4 regions of the Brevibacillus sp. M2.1A genome follow, and region 2 is predicted to be linked to each of the others. Evidence: riboswitches for the same ligand, from Rfam matches in the RefSeq annotation. Region 2 holds a riboswitch; each other region holds the start of a gene.
The links. A riboswitch is a leader RNA that binds a small molecule or an ion and turns the genes downstream of it on or off. The one in region 2 is predicted to bind cobalamin.
Positions count from the first base shown of each region.

Region 1 (4,865 bases), 1.9 Mb from region 2:
ATTCAGAAAGCACCATGGACCGTTATTTTTCCGGGGCTCTCTATCATGCTGACCGTTCTCGGCTTTAACTTGATTGGGGACGGCCTGCGCGATGCACTTGACCCGCGGATGAAAAGCTAGTCCAATCGCAAAAAAGACAGAAGGGAATGTGATGCCGTCCTTCTGTCTTTTCTTGTTTATTCTTCTTCCATGAAGGTGCGGCACAACTGATTGAAAGCAGGAGCAGCTTTCGTGATGACTTGATGCTTTACGTTCGGGATCATTTCGAGTCTTGCTTTTGGCAATTTCATGCTAAGCGTCTGCGCATAATGGTGCATCCGTTGATCACGTTCGCCATAGGCAAGTAAAATCGGAAGCTGGATGTTGCTCAGGCGCTCTGTACATTGATATCGATGTCCGGCAGCGTAAAGGTATTTCACGCTAGTAGGATCTGTTTTGGAGGCGTGTGCCGTCCATTTTTCGCGCATTTCTGGGTTATCGACATGTGAGGAAGCAATGGAACGGGCAAGAAGAGGAACTCCGTGAAGCATCGACAACGCCTGGGCCATCCAAAATCGTCCATGTAAATACAGGTCATTCACTTCGGAAAATCCGCTCACGAGTATACCGCCTTGTGCATGATCAGGATAGCGAAGACAATATTCAAGGGCGATAGAGGCACCTTGGGAGTAGCCCAAAATAAAGGGACGCTCAATGCCGAGTGCCGGGATCAGCTTATGGAGCCGTTCTGCCAACTCCCCAATGGAAAAGGGCTTCTCCATCGGAGAACTGTCGCCATGTCCGGGTAAATCAGGGACAATGAGCTGATATGTATCTGCGAGTGTTTGCTGATAAACAAAATTGATAGAGCCGATACATGGCGCATGGATACACAATAACGGCTGGCCTTTTCCTGATATGTGAAAAGCAAACTGTTTGCCATCCTGATGGACGAGTATTTGTTCCATTTTCATTTTCACCCCACTTATAGGTTGTCCGATCCAAGGGAGATTTTTCAATTGAACTCTTCTTTTTTTGATGGGGAAGTGGTATTCTCGCAATAGAATAATTGGTGAAAGCAGGGTGAAGAAGTTGTTTCAAGAGCGCATTTCGAAGCTCCACACGTTTTTGACAGAGCAAGAGCTGAACGCGGTGTTGATTACCTCTCCCAAGCACGTCTACTATTTGACCGGATTTTTTACAGACCCGCATGAACGTTTTATGGGTCTTGTTATTCCTGCTGAGGGAAAGCCTTCCTTGATTGTACCTGCTCTTGATCGTGAAGCAGCGGCAGAAGCTTCGTTCGTTCAAGATATCCATACACATACGGATATCCAAAACCCGTATGAAATTCTCAAGCAAGTGTTGCCAGCGAACTTGGCGAAGCTCGGTATTGAGAAAAGTCATATGACTGTCGAGCGCTATGAAGCACTTGGACAAGTTGTTCTGGCGTCAAGCTATGTGGACGTGGAAGAGCCACTCCGTGAAATGCGTTTGATCAAATCCGTGGATGAAGTGGATCGTCTGAAATACGCTGTTCAGTTGGTCGAGGATTCCTTGCGGGAGACCCTGAAGAAAGTTCAGAAAGGCATGACCGAGACAGAAATCGTAGCTGAGCTGGAATTCCAGATGAAGCGCTTGGGCGCAGAAGGCCCATCCTTTACGTCCATGGTATTGGCAGGGGAGAAGTCGGCACTTCCACACGGAAAGCCAGGAACCCGCCAGGTGCAAGAAGGCGACTTGCTTTTGTTTGATATCGGAGTAGCTGCAAACGGATATGTATCCGATATTACTCGTACCTTTGCTGTAGGCGAGATCAGTGCCCAGCTGCAAGAGATTTACGAGACGGTATTGGCGGCCAACGAAGCGGCAATTGCTGAGATTCGTCCGGGTGTGACCTTTGCGCATTTGGATAAAACCGCTCGCGATGTCATCACTGCAAAAGGCTACGGTGAATACTTCATGCACCGTCTTGGGCACGGACTTGGGATGGATGTACATGAATATCCGTCTGTTCACAGCCAGAACCAAGAAGTGCTTCGACCAGGGATGGTTTTTACGATCGAGCCGGGCATCTATTTGCCAGGTGTAGGCGGCGTGCGGATTGAAGACGATGTATTGGTTACGGAAACGGGAGTTGAAATACTCACGCAGTTCCCGAAAAAACTGACTTCCATCAACTAATGAAGAAATCATAAAAATTGAATACGTATCGAATGGTGCTGGATGGCATATGCCGTCAGCTTAAAAGGGAAGTCCGGTGAGAAACCGGCGCGGTCCCGCCACTGTAACGAGGAGTGCCTAGCAAATAGCCACTGTTTTTTGGAAGACAAAAAATGGGAAGGTAGCTGGGTGTGTTGATCCGTAAGCCAGGAGACCTGCCATGCGATCCTATACAATCGACCCACGAGGATGGGGCAGATGTGGAAGCAGTCTATGAAAGGGCGCCTTTATGCCTGCTTATAGTTATATCTACGTTTGTCATGCACCTCCCGATTGAAATGGGGGGTGCTTTTTTGTGGAGGATTTGGTTCAAGCCATCATTTCCAAACAGAAAAGAGGATTACAGATGATGAAGGCAAACAAAACGCATACAGTAATAAAAGGACTAGCTTTCGGTATTATGACAGCTGCCATGCTTTTGGTTTCGGCATGCGGCTCCACTACGACAACACAGGCTCCAGCCAAAACAGAACAAACAGCTGCTCCAGCAGCAGAAGGCAAGCCAGTAACACTAACCAATAATGGTATCGAAATGACTTATCCAACAGCACCTGAGCGTGCAGTGACTTTGAACCAGCACGTCACCGAAATCATGCTGGCATTGGGCCTTGCTGATAAAATGGTCGGAACTGCTTACCTGGATGATGAAATCCTTCCTGAGTTAAAAGCAGATTACGACAAGATTCCGGTACTGTCTGACAAGTATCCTACGAAAGAAGTGCTGCTGGCAGCGAACCCAGACTTTGTATACGCCGGATGGAAAAGTGGATTCGGCGAAAAGGGCGTAGGATCGATGCAAGATTTGGAAAAGGTTGGCATCAAATCGTATCTGCAAGCGTCATCTAGCATGCCTGGCCCGACTATCGACGATGTGTTTGCGGACATTACGAACATTGGACGCATTTTCCGTGTGGAGGACAAAGCCAATGATTTGATCCATAAAATGAAGAGTGAAATGGATCAAACAATGAGTAAAATTGGCAAGATTGACGAGCCACTAAAAGTGTTCGTGTACGACAACGGGGAAGATAAACCATTCACAGCAGCCAACAACTACATGACATCCTTAATCAAGAATGCAGGCGGTAAGAATATTTTTGACGATATTCAAAAGGGTTGGGCAGAGGTAAGTTGGGAACAAGTAGTAAGTCGCAATCCAGACGTGATTATTATCGTAGATTACGGGGATAGAACCGTCGAGCAAAAACGCAATTTCCTTTTGAGTAAAAAAGAATTGGCGGATATCCCTGCGATTAAAAATCAACGACTAATGGTATTGCCTTTGTCCGCAGCTTCTGAAGGTGTTCGAGCACCGATTGCGCTGAAAATTTTGGCGGAAGGACTCTACCCGGATAAATTCAAATAGAGTACGCCCCTTTTAAGGGAGGGAATAGCACTGCAACAGATCAAGTTACCTTATATCATCATTACTTTACTGGTCGGACTTTTCCTCTCGATTACGTTCGCAGTTACCCTGGGATCAGTAGAGATTAAGCCGACTACGGTATGGAAAATCGCCTTATCAAAAATTCCGATGTTGACCCAATGGATCGAAGTGGATTGGTCCAAAGGTGAGCAAACGATTATTTGGGATATTCGCTTTCCTCGTGTACTCTTGGGGGCAATCGTCGGCGCAGGTCTGTCTGTCGTGGGAGTAGCGATTCAATCGTTGGTTCGCAACTCCCTGGCTGACCCGTATGTGTTAGGCGTATCTTCAGGTGCTTCGGTTGGCGCTACCTCGGTAATTATTTTTGGAGCATTCAGCATGTACGGGCAGTATGCGCTATCCTTTGGCGCTTTTACAGGCTCCCTTGTGTCCATCATTCTTATTTTTACGCTATCCCGTATTGGTGGACAAAACTCGACGGTACGCCTGCTCATGGCTGGAATTGCGATATCTGCGATCTTGTCGGCCATTACCAGTCTGCTTGTTTTTTCAGCGCCAAATGAGCATGGAATTGGGACGGTTCTGTTTTGGTTAAGTGGCAGTCTGGCTGGCGGGAAATGGGAATACCTGACGATCCCTACAATGATTGTCGTCATCTGTCTCATCGTCTTAATGGCCCAATACCGCTCGCTCAATGCGATGCTGATGGGCGAAGAGTCAGCGGGGACATTGGGGGTGAATACGGTACAATTCCGCAAGCTTCTCCTGGTGATCACGGCACTGCTCACGGGGGTGATCGTGTCCATCGCGGGATCAATCGGTTTTGTCGGATTAATGATGCCCCACATCGTCCGTGTAATGGTTGGATCAGATCACAGACGTGTTCTGCCTGTCAGCGCTTTGTTTGGCGCGATCTTTCTCATCTGGGTTGATGTAGTTGCCAGGCTTGCCTTTGCACCGGAAGAGCTGCCGATTGGTATTTTGACAGCACTGTGTGGAGGTCCATTCTTTATCTGGTTGATGCTGCGGAGTTCTTATTCCTTTGGAGGTAGCGGACGATGAATTTGCAGGTTGAGAATATATCGGTCGAACTGGAGAAAAAGGGAATCCTGCACAACGTCAGTCTGGAGGTGCGCTCTGGAGAGTTTGTGGGGCTGATCGGGCCGAATGGCAGTGGGAAGTCCACGTTGCTAAAAAGCATTTATCGCGTACTGAAGCCGCGTTCGGGATGGATCTCACTCGATGGCGACGACGTATACAAGCTAACCTCACGCCA
Region 1 is NZ_JABSUY020000001.1:2,758,466-2,763,330, forward strand. It holds gene HP567_RS13625 (ABC transporter permease) at 1-120, shown strand, start outside; gene HP567_RS13630 (alpha/beta fold hydrolase) at 177-947, opposite strand; gene HP567_RS13635 (M24 family metallopeptidase) at 1,072-2,163, shown strand; cobalamin riboswitch at 2,180-2,379, shown strand; gene HP567_RS13640 (ABC transporter substrate-binding protein) at 2,549-3,568, shown strand; gene HP567_RS13645 (FecCD family ABC transporter permease) at 3,638-4,651, shown strand; gene HP567_RS13650 (heme ABC transporter ATP-binding protein) at 4,648-4,865, shown strand, end outside.
Region 1: it holds a riboswitch for cobalamin, as region 2 does, so the genes downstream of both, HP567_RS13640 (ABC transporter substrate-binding protein) here and HP567_RS22230 (ABC transporter substrate-binding protein) in region 2, are expected to answer to the same signal.

Region 2 (4,865 bases):
AAATACATCATTGTGACACATATTCATTTGGATCATGCAGGAGGAGTAGGACTGTTTTTGAAGGATTGTCCAAACGCAAAGGTCGTCGTCCACCCGAAAGGTGCACGTCATCTCGTAGATCCGAGCCGACTGATCGCAGGGGCGAGAGCGGTTTATCACGATGATTTTGATCGATTGTTCGATCCGATCGTGGCAGTTCCCGAGGAGAGGCTTTTGATTCGCGGCGACGGGGATACACTGAAGATCGGAGAAAATTGCGTGTTAGAGTTTCTGGATTCGCCGGGACATGCCAATCATCATTTCAGCATCTACGATCCCGTAAGCCGCGGCATGTTCACAGGGGATACGGCAGGTGTACTTTATCCACAGCTTCAAAAGGATGGCATACACCTCGTGCTGCCATCTACTTCGCCGAATCAGTTTGACCCAGATGCCATGTTAGCGTCTCTAAGCCGTTTTGAAGCGCGCAAGCTAAATCGCATTTACTTTGGTCATTTTGGGATGTCTGAGCAGGTAGATGATGTGTACCGTCAAATACGTGAGTGGCTCCCCGTGTTTGTGGAGGAAGGAGAGTCAGCGATTGCTGCTGGACAAACCTATGAAGAACTGTCTCGTACGCTGTTGGAACGAATCTCGGATCATCTACAGTCACAAGGCATCAGTGGTGACCACGACGTTTTCGAAGTACTCAAGCTCGATTTGCAAGTATGCTCCATGGGCATTCTGGATTATTTGCACAAACGAGAATAATAGCCTGTGAAAAGCTTTACATTTGCCTGAACCTTTTGTTCAGGCGTTTTTCATTTTTAGTTAGGCAAGAAAGTATTGGCTTACGTGTTTGTCATTCTTTTTTCATCCAAGGAATGCTATGATGTAGGATGAATCATGGACTGTGACAATTTCAAACGTAACAGCAAATAGGTGCCTCGTCTTTTAAAAAAAGATCGGGTGAAAAGGGAAGTCGGTGAAAATCCGACGCGGTCCCGCCACTGTAAATCGGCTCGTTCCTCAGCCGTAAGCCAGGAGACCTGCCTGTTTGTTTTCGTGCCTGTTGCCTTCGCGGAAAGGATCGGCCTATTTCAGGAAGCAGACCATCCTGTCTGTTTGCCCTGAGGTGCCGACCCTTTGATTTCCGAATGGAAGCAAGGGTCGCTTTTTTTATTGGAAGGTACAGTCAATCAGACATGACGAAAGGAAGTTCTACATATGAAACGTTCATTGCGATTCATGATCCCACTACTGGTAGCGGCGAGCCTCGCGGGTTGTGCGGGTAATGATAACAGCCAGCCAGCACCAGGTGGACAAACAGGTGCACCGCAGACAACACCGCAAGAGAGCGCGGCCGAGCAGCCTGCAAAACAAACAACGTATCCATTGACAGTCACGGATGCGACTGGAAAAGAAGTAACCTTTGCAAAAGCTCCTGAGCGAATCGTCTCAACATCACCTGCCGAGACAGAGATATTGTTCGCATTAGGCTTGGAAGATCGGATCGTAGCTGTCTCAGACTATGACGATTATCCAGAAGCGGCGAAGGCAAAGCCGAAAATTGGCGGCGTCGTCAAACCGAATGAAGAAGCCATTCTCGCTCAAACGCCGGATATGGTCGTTGGTGGGATTTCGATGGAGAAGCCAGTGGCTGACAAGCTAAAATCTCTCGGAATGCCCGTCTACATTACTCATCCGACAAAGATGGATGACATCCTTAACAATGTTTTAACAATGGGAGTTATCACGAATACACAGGAACAAGCCGAAAAAGTCGTCGCGCAAATGAAGAAAGACATCGCGTACGTTCAAGATGCAGTGAAAAATGTAAAACCGGAACAGAAGAAAAAGGTATACCTGGAATTCTCTCCAGGCTGGACAGTCGGAAAAGGCGAATTCATGGACGAACTCATCACACTGGCTGGAGCGACAAATATTGCTTCTGACACCCAGGGCTGGAATCCGATCAGTGAAGAAAAGATTTTGCAAAACGACCCAGACGTCATTTTGTATGCGAGCGGAATTACCGATGAAAAGACCGGCGTCAAGCTGGAGGATATGATCGCGAATCGCAATGGTTGGGATAAAATGAAGGCGATTCGTGAAAAACAAATCTTTGGCATGGACCAAAATATTTTGTCCCGTCCTGGTCCGCGCATTACACAAGGCTTGATCGAAGTAGCCAAGGCGATTTACCCTGACTTGGTGAAATAAAATGAAGAAACGATTGTTCATATGGGGAGGAGTCAGTTGTCTCGTCCTTCTGGCATCAATAGTCATCAGCATCTCGATGGGGGCGGCACAACTCCCGATCTCACAAGTATGGCTCATCCTGCTCCAGCAGATCCCGGGCTTCTCTGACTGGATTGCCGTAACGTGGCCAGAGTCATCTGAGCAAATTGTCATGAAGGTTCGTTTTCCACGCGTTGTATTGGCTGTCTTGATTGGGGCTTGCTTGTCGCTTGCGGGAGCGGGCTTTCAGGGAGTTTTGCGCAATCCGCTCGCCGATCCGTTTACGATGGGCGTGGCATCAGGTTCTGCTGTCGGAGCAGCCTTTTTGATCCTGTTTGGCTTGCAAATCAGCTTTTTGGGTGCATGGAGCACGCCTGTCGTCGCATTTCTTACAGGACTGCTCAGTCTATGGATCGTACTCGGACTCGCGAACACGCAAGGAAAGCTCCAAACAGAGACCCTGATTTTGTCTGGAGTTGTGGTGCAGGCTTTTCTCGGCTCGCTCGTTTCCTTTATGGTTTCGCTATCCGATCAGACGGTGAATGAGATCGTGTTCTGGCTGATGGGCAGCCTGTCATTTCGGGGCTGGGCCTTTACGTACGTCTTGATTCCGTACTTGGTCATAGGTGGAATGGTGCTGGTGAGCTATGCGCGTTCCTTGAACCTTTTTGCATTGGGCGAGCGGCAGGCTGCGCATCTTGGCGTCCATGTGGATCGAACAAAGATGGTGGTTCTGGTCGTCTCGACTCTTTTGACGGCAGCGGCGGTTTCTATCGCGGGAATTATCGGGTTCGTTGGCCTGGTGGTACCGCACCTCGTCCGTATGCTGGTTGGTCCTGACCACCGTATTTTGCTGCCGATGGCTGCGATCTGCGGTGGCATCTATGTGCTGTGGGCCGACACTCTCGCCAGAATGCTGCTAAGTCCCACAGAAATCCCGCTCGGTGTCGTGACAGCATTTCTGGGAGCACCGTTTTTCGCTTATTTATTGAAGCAAAATAAACGCTTTAGGAAGAGGTAACGTAAGCTTATGATCAATGTGCGCAGCTTGCAGAAATCGTATCAGGATACGCCAGTTTTGCACGGAATCGATTTTTGCGTGGACAAGGGAGAATTTTTTGGCATCATCGGGCCCAATGGAAGCGGTAAATCCACCTTGCTGAAAATGATTTCAGGAGTCATCAAGGCGGATGCCGGAGACATTTTGCTTCAGGAGAAAAAGCTTCTTTCCTATCCACGCAAAGAGCTTGCCAAAATACTGGCTGTTTTGGAGCAAGAGGGTCTGCCGCCAGTCGGCTTTCGTGTCCGAGAGGTGTTGGAGATGGGACGCTTTCCTTACCAAAATTGGCTGGGCGAAGAAAAGCAGGATGTCGCATCGCTCATTGATGAAATCGTCCAGATGCTCGGTCTTGAACATTTGGAAGAGCGCACACTGGATCAGTTGAGCGGTGGGGAAAAGCAGCGCGTGGCTTTGGGGAAGGCATTGATCCAGCGACCACAGGTGCTATTGCTGGATGAACCCACGACTTACCTCGATATCGGGTATCAGATTCAACTGATGGACATTGTGCGAAAATGGCAAAAGACGACGCGGGTGACGGTCATTGCTGTGCTGCACGATTTGAATCTGGCCTCCTTATACTGCGATCGTATCCTAATGCTGCATAAAGGAAAGCAGATAAGCGTTGGCACACCAAAAGACATCTTGCAAAGTGACAGAATAGAGGCTGTATACGGAACCAGACCGATTGTCATGGAGCATCCTGTTCATCATTTGCCGCAAATTATTTTGCAATCGCAAGTGTAAGGAGACAGAAGCATGATTGTACTGATTACAGGTGGAGCACGCAGCGGAAAAAGCACGTTTGCCGAAAAATACGCAGCTCATTTGGGCTCCTCGGGTGTTTACATCGCGACTGCACAAATCACTGATGAGGAAATGGAAGAGCGGATCTTGTACCATCGCGACCGCCGTTTGCAATCCAACTTTCCTTGGCAAACGATTGAGGAGCCGTACGCATTGACAGAATGGCTTGCAAAGTTGGGAGCACAAAAGGACATACAAGAACAGCAGACGGTGATTTTGGTTGATTGCTTGATCCTTTGGCTGTCCAATTGGCTGTTGTATAAAGGAGAGGAACAGCCATTTGAGAAAGTGCTCCAGCAGGTTGATGTGCTGGTAAACCAGTTAAAAGACTACCCCGGTACCGTTTTGCTGGTGACAAATGAAGTAGGCGACGGGCTCGTCCCGCAACATCCGTTGGGCCGTATGTTTCGTGACTTGGCAGGGTTGATGAATCAACGTGTGGCAACTGTTGCCGATCAAGTTTTTCTTGTCACAGCAGGGATTCCGGTGGAACTAAAAGGACAAGCTTTCCAATTTTAGCTCGGTGAAAAGACGGTTTCGAGTCGTCTTTTCACCTTTTTTGTGATATAATACAAGAAAAGCCATGGAAGGGATCAGGATACCATGCGTCCCCATAGGACGATCTGGAAACGTTTTGACCTCTCCTACATCTAGCTTCGTAGTAGTCGCTCGTCACTGAAGACGACCAATCTACTACGAAAGCGGGGCCCTTTGTATGAGTAGCGACTTATACTTGCGATGTTCCTCGGTAGTCGGTTGGTCGTCTGTGCCTAAACCG
Region 2 is NZ_JABSUY020000001.1:4,614,628-4,619,492, reverse strand. It holds gene HP567_RS22235 (MBL fold metallo-hydrolase) at 1-750, shown strand, start outside; cobalamin riboswitch at 903-1,050, shown strand; gene HP567_RS22230 (ABC transporter substrate-binding protein) at 1,207-2,202, shown strand; gene HP567_RS22225 (FecCD family ABC transporter permease) at 2,204-3,241, shown strand; gene HP567_RS22220 (ABC transporter ATP-binding protein) at 3,251-4,027, shown strand; gene cobU (bifunctional adenosylcobinamide kinase/adenosylcobinamide-phosphate guanylyltransferase) at 4,040-4,606, shown strand.

Region 3 (4,865 bases), 700 kb from region 2:
CAGGCACGCTCGTCGGCTTTCCTTGATCGTTGAGGGCAATCATCGTCAGATACGCGCGTGCTGTCATCCGCTTTTCTCCGGTCAACAAGTTCTCCGCTTCCACTCTCACGAATACTTCCATCGATGTCTTATGTGTCCAGGTGACATAGGCCTCCAGGTTGATTGCTTCCCCCGTCTTGATTGGCGCTAGAAAATCAAAGGAATCGCTGGACGCAGTGACAACAGGCTTACGGCAATGCCGCATGGCTGCGATGCAGGCGATCTTGTCAACGTATGCCATGACTTTCCCGCCGAAAATGGTATGGTGGTGATTGGTATCCGGCGGCAAGACGAGATCAGTCAAAAAGGTTCTCGATTGTTGGATCGGTCGCGCTTCTGTCATCATTTGTGTGGCTCCTCTCATCGTGTGCACCTTCCCTACTGGGCTGTCAAACGACTCCGAATCGCTTTGGTTGCCGCAACCATGTTTCGCAATGACTGAACGGTTTCTTCTCTCCCTCTTGTCTTCAGCCCGCAATCCGGGTTAATCCAAAATTGATCAGGTGGAAGTACTTGTACACCTCGGGCTACCATATCTTCCATCTCAGAGACAGCTGGAACTCGGGGGCTATGGATATCGTATACGCCGAGCCCGATGCCTTTGTCATATGTACCTGTTTCGAACACTGACACGAGCTCTCCGTGGCTGCGGGAAGTCTCAATCGAAATCACATCGGCATCGAGCTCACTGATGACATCCATGAAATCATGGAATTCGCAGTAGCACATATGTGTATGAATCTGTGTGCTCGGCGCAACGGTAGAGGTCGCTAGACGAAACGCTCTGACTGCCCATTCGAGATAAGCGGCTTGCTCTTCTTTTTTGAGCGGAAGTCCTTCGCGCAGCGCTGGTTCATCGACTTGAATCATGAGAATCCCCGCTTCTTCCAAGGCTTCTACTTCCTTTCGCAATGCCAAGGCAATTTGTTCGCACACTTCTTCTCTGAAGACATCTACCCGAGCAAACGACCAGTTCAAAATGGTTGCTGGGCCCGTTAACATGCCCTTCATTGGTTTGTCGGTCAATGATTTTGCATACACACTTTCCTTGACCGTCATTGGTGCCACAAACTCTACATCTCCGTAAATAATAGGAGGCTTGACGCAGCGGGAGCCATATGATTGCACCCAGCCGTTTTTCGTGAACAAAAAGCCATCGAGCTTTTCGCCAAAATACTCAACCATATCTGTTCGTTCGAACTCACCATGGACCAGGACATCCAGTCCGAGCTCTTCTTGGATCTCGATCCATTCCTTGATTTGCGCCTGAATGAAAGCATCGTATTGCTCCACTGACCAACTCCCTTTTTTAAACTGTTGTCGGGCTTGGCGAACCTCTGCCGTCTGCGGGAAGCTTCCGATTGTGGTAGTTGGCAGCAGTGGCAACTTCCACGTATTTTGTTGAATCTGTCGACGTTCGGGATAAGGAACACTTCTTTCAAGTTTTGCAGTAGCGATTTGACGTAAAGCATTCTTTACTTCTCCCCGATTCCTCGCTGGGGATAATGCTAGCCTCAGCAAGTCCGCTTCATTTTGGGCGATCTCTTTTGATATAACATACTTACCGTATCGGAATCCTTGGACTAAAAGCTGTACTTCCCCCAGTTTTTCGTCAGAAAACGCCAATGCAGGCATGACTTCCTCTGGCAAACCGCTCTCTGCCTCAACCGTCACCGGTACATGCAACAAACTACTGGACGGCTGCAGCCACAGCTTTTCGAGCGGAACAATCTCGGAAATTTCTTTGACCAGCTCCCATTTCTCCTCAATGGATGCACGCCATATGTTTCGACCGTCGATGATTCCCGCTGCGAGAATCTTGCCTGCTGGAAACCCGTGTTTTTTCAGATTGGTTAGATTTCGCTTCGCTCCGTGTACAAAATCAAGACCGATTCCCTTTACCGGTAAGGAAACCAGCTCCTCATACCAATCCACTGCTTCAAAATAGGTTTGCAGCATGCACTGCAGATGTGGTAGAGCTTGACCCATTTGCGCATAGATACGCTTGATGAGGGCGCGTTCTTGCTCCGAAACATCCAGTACAAATGCAGGCTCATCGATTTGCACCCATTCCACACCGTGCAGCTCCAACTCCTGGAGAACGTCTATGTAGAGCGGTACGAGTTGATCCACGACGATCTCCAATTCGTTTTTCTCATATCCTTTGGACAATTTGACAAACGTATACGGGCCTACAATGACGGGCTTTCCGATGATGCCATACTTTTCTTTGGCCTCCAAATATGCCTGGAGAGGCTTGTTCTCGGTTATGGTTGGTTGTCGTTCCCCGAATTCCGGGACGATATAATGGTAGTTCGTGTTAAACCATTTCGTCATTTCGCTGGCGACAGCTTCTTTCGAACCGCGAGCCATGGCGAAGTATGTCGCTAATGAAACCGGGCCGCCCTCGTATTCATAGCGCTTGGGGACCAATCCAAACATCACAGCCATATCCAGCATGTGATCGTAGTACGTAAAGTCACCTACAGGGATCAGCTCGACCCCTTTTTCCTGCTGAACCAACAGGTTTTGGTGACGGATTTGCTCCATTTGCTGAACCAGGCTTGCCTCATCGAGGGTGCCAGCCCAAAATGCTTCCAATGCCTTTTTCCACTCGCGGTTCTTCCCGATCCGTGGATATCCCAAATTGCTGCTTTTCATGAGCTTCCTCTCCATTCTTCATTCGATCCTGACTTGAATCCGCCCAATAAAAAAGGCATCTCCAACGATCAAAAAGAACGTTAGAAATGCCAAATAAGCACTGAGATCACAGCATCCTAACACCTCCCTATCTCCCGTAGGTTAAGCAGTGTCGTCGAAACAGGCAGGTCTCCTGACTTTGGGATCATCATCTGCACATGCCTTCCCAATCCGTTTGGATCAGTGGCTGATAAATGTGCCGACTCCCCACATACAGTGGCGGGACCGTGTCGGATTCTCACCGACTTCCCTTTTCATCCTTGGTCGAGCTTGATAACCAAAGAACCTGTTCCCACTCTTATGAAATTGTCATGGTTCTGTGAAGTGCCCCCTTAAACGAGCAGGGCAGCATACTGTTCATACAGTAACACAGATTCCATTTTTTGTCATACTAAAATCTAAAATCATCGTCCGTCAATGGTTCTACGTTTAGCGTGCGGACATAACCATTTCCTTTTTTCGAGAAGAAGTCATGCTGCTTCGTCTGCGTACGAATTCCGTTCAGCACGATTGGGTTCACTTCTTCCTCCGGGAAAAGCGGGTCCAGCCCCAAATTCATCAATGCCTTGTTCGCGTTGTAGCGCACGTAGGCATGAACCTCGTCAGCCAATCCGATTTCCGTATACAACGAAGTCGTATAGGCCTCTTCATTTTCTTGCAGCTCATGCAAAAGGGCATACAGCTCCTCTTTTGCTGCGGTCTGCTCGACCACACTCAGACCTTGATAGACTTCTTGCGCGAGAACGCCGACATAGAGTCCATGGATGCTCTCGTCGCGAACAATCAAATCGATAATTTCCCCGCTGCTTGTCATCTTTCCTTGACCCGCCAAATAGAGCGGATAGAAGAAGCCGCTGTAAAACAGATAACTTTCCAGGAAGACGGACGCTACCATCGCCATATACAAATCTTTCGGTTTCTCAATTTCTTGATAGCGTTTCGAGATGAGGGCCGCTTTCTTTTGCAGATGTGGATTATTTTCTACCCACGAAAAAATACCGTCAATCTCTTCTGTCGATGCCAGCGTGGTAAAAATACTGCTGTACGATTTGGCATGGATTTGCTCCATCATGCCCATGAAGGCGAGAACCGCTTTTCTTTGCAGTCCATCGACATGCTCCATGATTTTCGGCATCCCTACTCCACCTTGAACCGTATCCAGCAAGGTGAGACCGCCCAATACTTTTTTATACGTGTCCCGTTCAGTTGCACTGAGCTCCATCCAGGCCATCTTGTCATCTGATAGCGGAATCTCATCATCCGTCCAGAACTGCATGATGTTTTGATTCCAAAACGTCATCGTAAAATCGTCGTCCGGCCTGTTCCAATTGACTGCTTTCATATGGCGTTCCTCTTCTCTTTTTGCTTGATGCTTTTCCTTTATGAATCGCGTTCACTAAACCGCGCAGCTAATGCACTCTTCTACAGTCAAATGCTTCGTACGCGTATAGTAGAGTGACTTCAGACCTTTTTTCGCTGCGTAAATGTAATAGCGAGCCAGTTCTCTGGTTGAAATGTTGCTGTTCACGTGCAGCACAGTCGATATTCCTTGGTCGATGTGCTCTTGAATTTCGGCAATCAGATCAATTACTTTGAATTGATCGATCACATATGCCGATTTGTAGTAAAAATAGTTTTCCTGCGACAAGTACGGCATCGGGTAATACGTCGTAGAGTTGGCATACGTTCTCGTTTCGATATGCTCAACGATTGGCATCACGCTAGAAGTCGCATTCTGAATGTAGGAAATGCTCTGTGTCGGTGCAATCGCCAAACGATACGCATGGTAAACGCCATGCTTTTGCACCTTTTGCTGTAGCTCCGCCCAATCCTCTGGCGTCGGAATGTGCATTCCTTCAAAGAGAAGCTTTGCTTTTTCCGTCCGTGGGCTGTAGTCATTCGTCACGTACTTGTTAAAATAAGTGCCCTTTGCATATTCCGATTGTTCAAAGCCCAAGAAGGTCTTGCCTGTTTCCTTGGCAATTTCCATGCTTTTTTCCAAGGAGTAGAAGTTCATCATCATGAAAAACGTACGGGCGAAATCTCTCGCTTCTTCACTTTCGTAAGCGATTTTGTTCTTTGCCAGATAACCGTTCAGGTTCATCGCACCGAGACCTACTGAGTGC
Region 3 is NZ_JABSUY020000001.1:3,909,961-3,914,825, forward strand. It holds gene HP567_RS18760 (acyl-CoA thioesterase) at 1-403, opposite strand, end outside; gene metE (5-methyltetrahydropteroyltriglutamate--homocysteine S-methyltransferase) at 418-2,700, opposite strand; cobalamin riboswitch at 2,846-3,044, opposite strand; gene nrdF (class 1b ribonucleoside-diphosphate reductase subunit beta) at 3,131-4,081, opposite strand; gene nrdE (class 1b ribonucleoside-diphosphate reductase subunit alpha) at 4,136-4,865, opposite strand, start outside.
Region 3: it holds a riboswitch for cobalamin, as region 2 does, so the genes downstream of both, metE (5-methyltetrahydropteroyltriglutamate--homocysteine S-methyltransferase) here and HP567_RS22230 (ABC transporter substrate-binding protein) in region 2, are expected to answer to the same signal.

Region 4 (4,865 bases), 1.1 Mb from region 2:
TACAGGCTGGTCCTCGGTTGTGACTGTTCGCATAAAAACGACGTCCGCACAATGCGCGAATTTTTCCCGCAGTTCCTCTTCAAGGGTCATGGCCTATTCCCTCCTGTCTGGATGGCTTGCGCAGAGTAACCAGCATGAGTGCGAGAGTAATCACAACGATAATGACTAGGTAAAGCGGATAGTATACGTGCGTCAGAAATGATACGAACTGCATGTCGCTGTATGGGAGGCTGGTAAAGGCGATCATGCTTCCGCCTAGAAAAATCATCATGAATCTGCGTTCTTTTTGGGTACGGATGGTGAGTAAATCTCCCAAGAGCAGCAAGCAAATCGTGATGCGTATAAAAGCCCCAGCGAGCCATTGGAAAATGGAGAAAAACTCCATGTTCTCGATGTCTTTTCCAATCGTGAGTAGCCGCCATTGCTCAAATGCCGGAAAGCGTTGGCGCGCAGACTCTATAGGTCCAAATTCCGCAATAGCCCCTGTCAACGGACTGAGTGTCAGCAGAAGCGTGATGCCGAGCATGACCAAAAAGTGTACGAGGCGCAAGGGCTTACGTACGTGAGGTTGGAGCAATAGCAGCAGAAACATCTCTGAAATACCGCCGCCTACATAGAGCATCCCGTGAAGAAGAGGACGATACCCATGCTGGAAAAGCGGCAACAAAAGACTATAATCCTTTTTAGGAATATTGCCAAAAGCGATGAAAAATCCGAGCAAAACCACGACAGGCAACAAGATTCCTGCTGTGATTCCTACGGACGTTATTCCCCCGATTGACGCGAGTATGCATAAACCCATTAAGGCTAATGCGGTCACCCACTCGGGTGTTCGAGGCAAGTAGTTGACGGTCGTCCATGTCTGGGTATCGATCAGGTTGGTTAGGGCCATCATGTACAGGCAGACCATGATCGGGGTGAGCAACAGATGGCTGACGATTTTTCCTGAGCGTTGCGCAAGCCATTCATGCAAAGACTGTTGCTTCGTACTTCGATTAACCACAAACAGCAAGTACGCCCAGAAGGAAAAAGGGATACCGGCAATCAACACGCTCAACCAAGCATCTCTTCCGGCTTTACTCAATAAGAGGGGGATAACGGTTACGTGGTTCGTAATGCCGATCGTCAGCATCATCACCATAATGGCTTGACCAATCCCGATTTTTCCGTCCACTTTCATGAAAGACTTATCCCCCTGTGCGTGGTGGTGCTGTTAGGATTTGCCTGCTTGGCTGGAAATATGTATCACGTATAAAGGTTACATCCTCCCGAAAAAGTATGGTATTCTACTATGAGGTAAAAAGGTAGAAACGGAGTAAGGAGTGCAGCCGATGTATCAGCTCATAAGAAAATATCTGTTCCAGCAAGATGCGGAAGAGATTCACGAAAAGACAATTGGTGCCTTAAGGCTGGTGGAGGATTCTGCTCCAGGCAAAAGCATCCTGAAGATGATCTATCAGGTAAAAGACCAGCGGTTGGAGAATAAGCTGTGGGGAATGACGTTTCCGAATCCAGTCGGACTTGCAGCCGGTTTTGATAAAAATGCAGAAGTCTACCATGCGTTGGGTGCCCTTGGTTTTGGATTTGTGGAAATCGGGACATTGACGCCGCAGGGGCAGCCAGGCAATCCGAAGCCCCGATTGTTCCGATTGCCGGAACATCAAGCTGTCATTAACCGAATGGGCTTCAACAATCACGGTGCGTATTTGGCTTCCCAGCATTTGGTCGATTACGCATACTCAGATGTTCCGATTGGGATTAACATTGGGAAAAACAAAGTAACGCCCAATGAAGAAGCGGCCGTCGACTATAGCAAATGTATGGACATGCTCTATGCATACGGTCACTATTTCGTCATTAACATCAGCTCTCCGAATACCCCGAATCTGCGTGACTTGCAGGAAACAGAGAGCTTGCGTCATTTGGTGCGTGCAGTAAGGGAAAAGGCAACCGAAATGGAAGCGCGTTCCATCAAGAAAAAGCCGATTTTGTTGAAAGTAGCGCCAGACATGTCAGATGAGCACATGCGCGATGTGGTTCACGCTGCTGTAGAAGAAGGCATTTCCGGAATTATTGCTACCAATACGACACTATCACGCGAGGCGGTTTCCGGACATCGATTTGCCGAGGAAGCGGGCGGCTTGAGCGGAAGACCTCTTACAGAGCGTTCCACGGCTTGGGTGAAGGAGATTTATCAAGAAGTAGGAGATAAGGTACCAATTATTGGTGTCGGCGGTATTTATAACGGGGAAGACGCCTACGCGAAAATCCGGGCAGGAGCTAGTCTCGTTCAGGTGTATACAGGGATGATTTATCAGGGCCCAGGTATCGCCAAGCAAATCAACAAAAAACTGCTGAAGCTCATGCAACGCGATGGCTTTAAACATATTAGTGAAGTGATTGGCGTAGACGCAAAAGAATAGATAAAACAAAGTATGCATAGGTCGATGGCTCCGTTTGTAAGGGTCATCGACTTATGCGTTTTCGCTTATATTCTTCCGATTTATGTAGTGATCCGGTATAATGATGTGGGACAAACATGAATTGTCAGTCAATTGCATATAGTCGGCGTTAGGTGCCTTTATGTGACGCATAAAGGGTAACAGGGAATCGGGTGAAAGTCCCGAGCGGTCCCGCCACTGTAACCAGGGAGCTCTCTTTGAGAAGGAAACCACTCATTTTCGTATGGGGAAGGACAAGGAGCGCATGGATCTGGAAGCCAGGAGACCTACCTAGTAGCCACACCCACAGAACCTTCGCGGAAAGGAGCGGTGAATACGAGGCAATGAGGCTGTCTAGTCAGTCTGTTGTTTTGTGTGCACATCTCGTCCATTGATGGATGGGATTTTTTTGTTTGGAGGAAAGAACGAAAGTGAGTGAAGGAGGAATGAACATGAATCGATCTCGTCTCGTATCTACTTGTCTGATGATCGCGGGCTTCGTCCTGTATTTTTTGCTCAATGAACCTGAGACAGGACACGCGATGCACATCATGGAAGGGTATTTGCCTTTATCCTGGGCCTTATTTTGGTGGGCTGTCTTCTTGCCATTTTTTATTCTTGGGATTCGCTCGATTAACAAAATTGTAAAAGAACATCCCGAAATGAAGCTCCTAATTGGCGTTGCAGGAGCGTTTGCCTTTGTTTTATCTGCACTGAAAATCCCTTCGGTTACAGGCAGCAGCTCTCACCCGACTGGAACGGGCCTCGGTGCCATTATGTTTGGACCTTTTGCGATGTCTGTGCTAGGGAGCATGGTGCTCTTGTTTCAAGCCCTGCTATTGGCGCATGGAGGTTTGACTACGCTAGGGGCGAATGCTGTATCTATGGCAGTGGTAGGACCAATGGTGGCATACGGAATCTATCGGTTGATCATGAAAGTGGCAGGAAGCCAGCGACTGGCGGTTTTTGCGGCGGCGGCTTTGGCTGATCTCGCTACCTATGTAGTGACTTCGCTTCAACTGGCACTCGCATTTCCAGCTGAATCTGGCGGAGTGTTGGCCTCGTTTGCCAAATTCGCAGGAATTTTTGCATTCACGCAAGTACCGCTCGCCATCAGTGAAGGTCTGTTGACCGTTCTTGTTTGGAACTGGTTGTTATCTTACAACGCAAAAGAGCTTACACAGCTTCGTTTGCTCAAACGGGAGGAATCGCTGTGAAAAAAGGATGGAACTGGCTTTTACTCATTGGAGTAATCGTACTGGCTATTGTCCCGCTGTTGCTGGTTCAGGATTCGGAATTTGGCGGCGCAGATGGCGTGGCAGAGGAAGCGATCAAGGAAATCGCCCCGAACTACGAACCGTGGTTCCAGCCGCTGATAGAGCCGCCAGGGGGAGAGACGGAGAGTCTATTGTTTGCGGTGCAGGCGGCGTTGGGAGCGGGAGTGGTTGGCTACGCCGTGGGCTTGTACAAAGGCCGGTTGGATAAGCGGAAAAAATGAACGGTCTGCAGCTTGATTCTCTCTCTTATCAAAACAGGCTGAAACGTCTGCCGCCTGCTCATAAGCTATTACTGGCGAGCGCATTGTTACTGCTCGTCCTGGTAGGACATGTATGGATGCAGATGGCTGTCGCTGTGTGGATGACGGTATGGGTAGTGGTGTATGCCCGGATTCCTGTCCGTATCTATTTTACCTTTATGATCGTGTCGCTCTCGTTTTTCGCTGCGGGGCTTCCTGCTCTACTAGTTGAAGGGGCGAGAGCAGGAGAAGTGCAGGTCCAGGTCGCGGCAGCATGGGAGCTGGGTTCTTATGTGCTCTATGTGCCGATGTCGTCCTTCAGTAAAGCTTGGATCTTGTTTTGGCGTACCATGGCGAGCTTATCCTGCTTTGCTTTCATTTTGTTTACCGTGCCGTTTGCTGATATTTTGCAGGTGCTTCGCCGGCTACGTATGCCTGTCCTTGTAACTGACTTATTAATGATCATGTATCGGTTTATTTTTGTGTTGGTAACGATTTCTCATCAGCTCTGGATTGCCCAACGTTCGCGCGGAGGTCATCGCGGCTTCCGAGCGACGCTTCGGGATGCAGGGGTTCTCGTTGCGCAATTGTTTGTCAGAGCAATGCGCAAATACGAAGCCTTGCACAAAGGAATGGCGGCTAGGGGCTTTGGGGAGAGCATGCAGGTGCTCTCGTTTCATACCCATGCCCGCTCACGCCGCTATGAGTGGGAGGCAATCGCAGGCTGTATGCTGCTGGTGCTGCTTGAGTGGTGGACAGGAGGTTGGCGGTTATGACATCACGGTTGTTGGAGTTCATCGATTTGCAGTACACGTATCCGGGAGGGCGAGGACCTGTCCTGTCAGGGCTGTCCTTATGGATTCCTGAGGGGAAGAAATGTGTTCTTTTGGGACGGAATGGCTGTGGGA
Region 4 is NZ_JABSUY020000001.1:5,711,497-5,716,361, reverse strand. It holds gene HP567_RS27275 (spore germination protein) at 1-90, opposite strand, end outside; gene HP567_RS27270 (GerAB/ArcD/ProY family transporter) at 80-1,180, opposite strand; gene HP567_RS27265 (quinone-dependent dihydroorotate dehydrogenase) at 1,332-2,423, shown strand; cobalamin riboswitch at 2,557-2,750, shown strand; gene HP567_RS27260 (energy-coupling factor ABC transporter permease) at 2,894-3,658, shown strand; gene HP567_RS27255 (energy-coupling factor ABC transporter substrate-binding protein) at 3,655-3,939, shown strand; gene cbiQ (cobalt ECF transporter T component CbiQ) at 3,936-4,733, shown strand; gene HP567_RS27245 (energy-coupling factor ABC transporter ATP-binding protein) at 4,730-4,865, shown strand, end outside.
Region 4: it holds a riboswitch for cobalamin, as region 2 does, so the genes downstream of both, HP567_RS27260 (energy-coupling factor ABC transporter permease) here and HP567_RS22230 (ABC transporter substrate-binding protein) in region 2, are expected to answer to the same signal.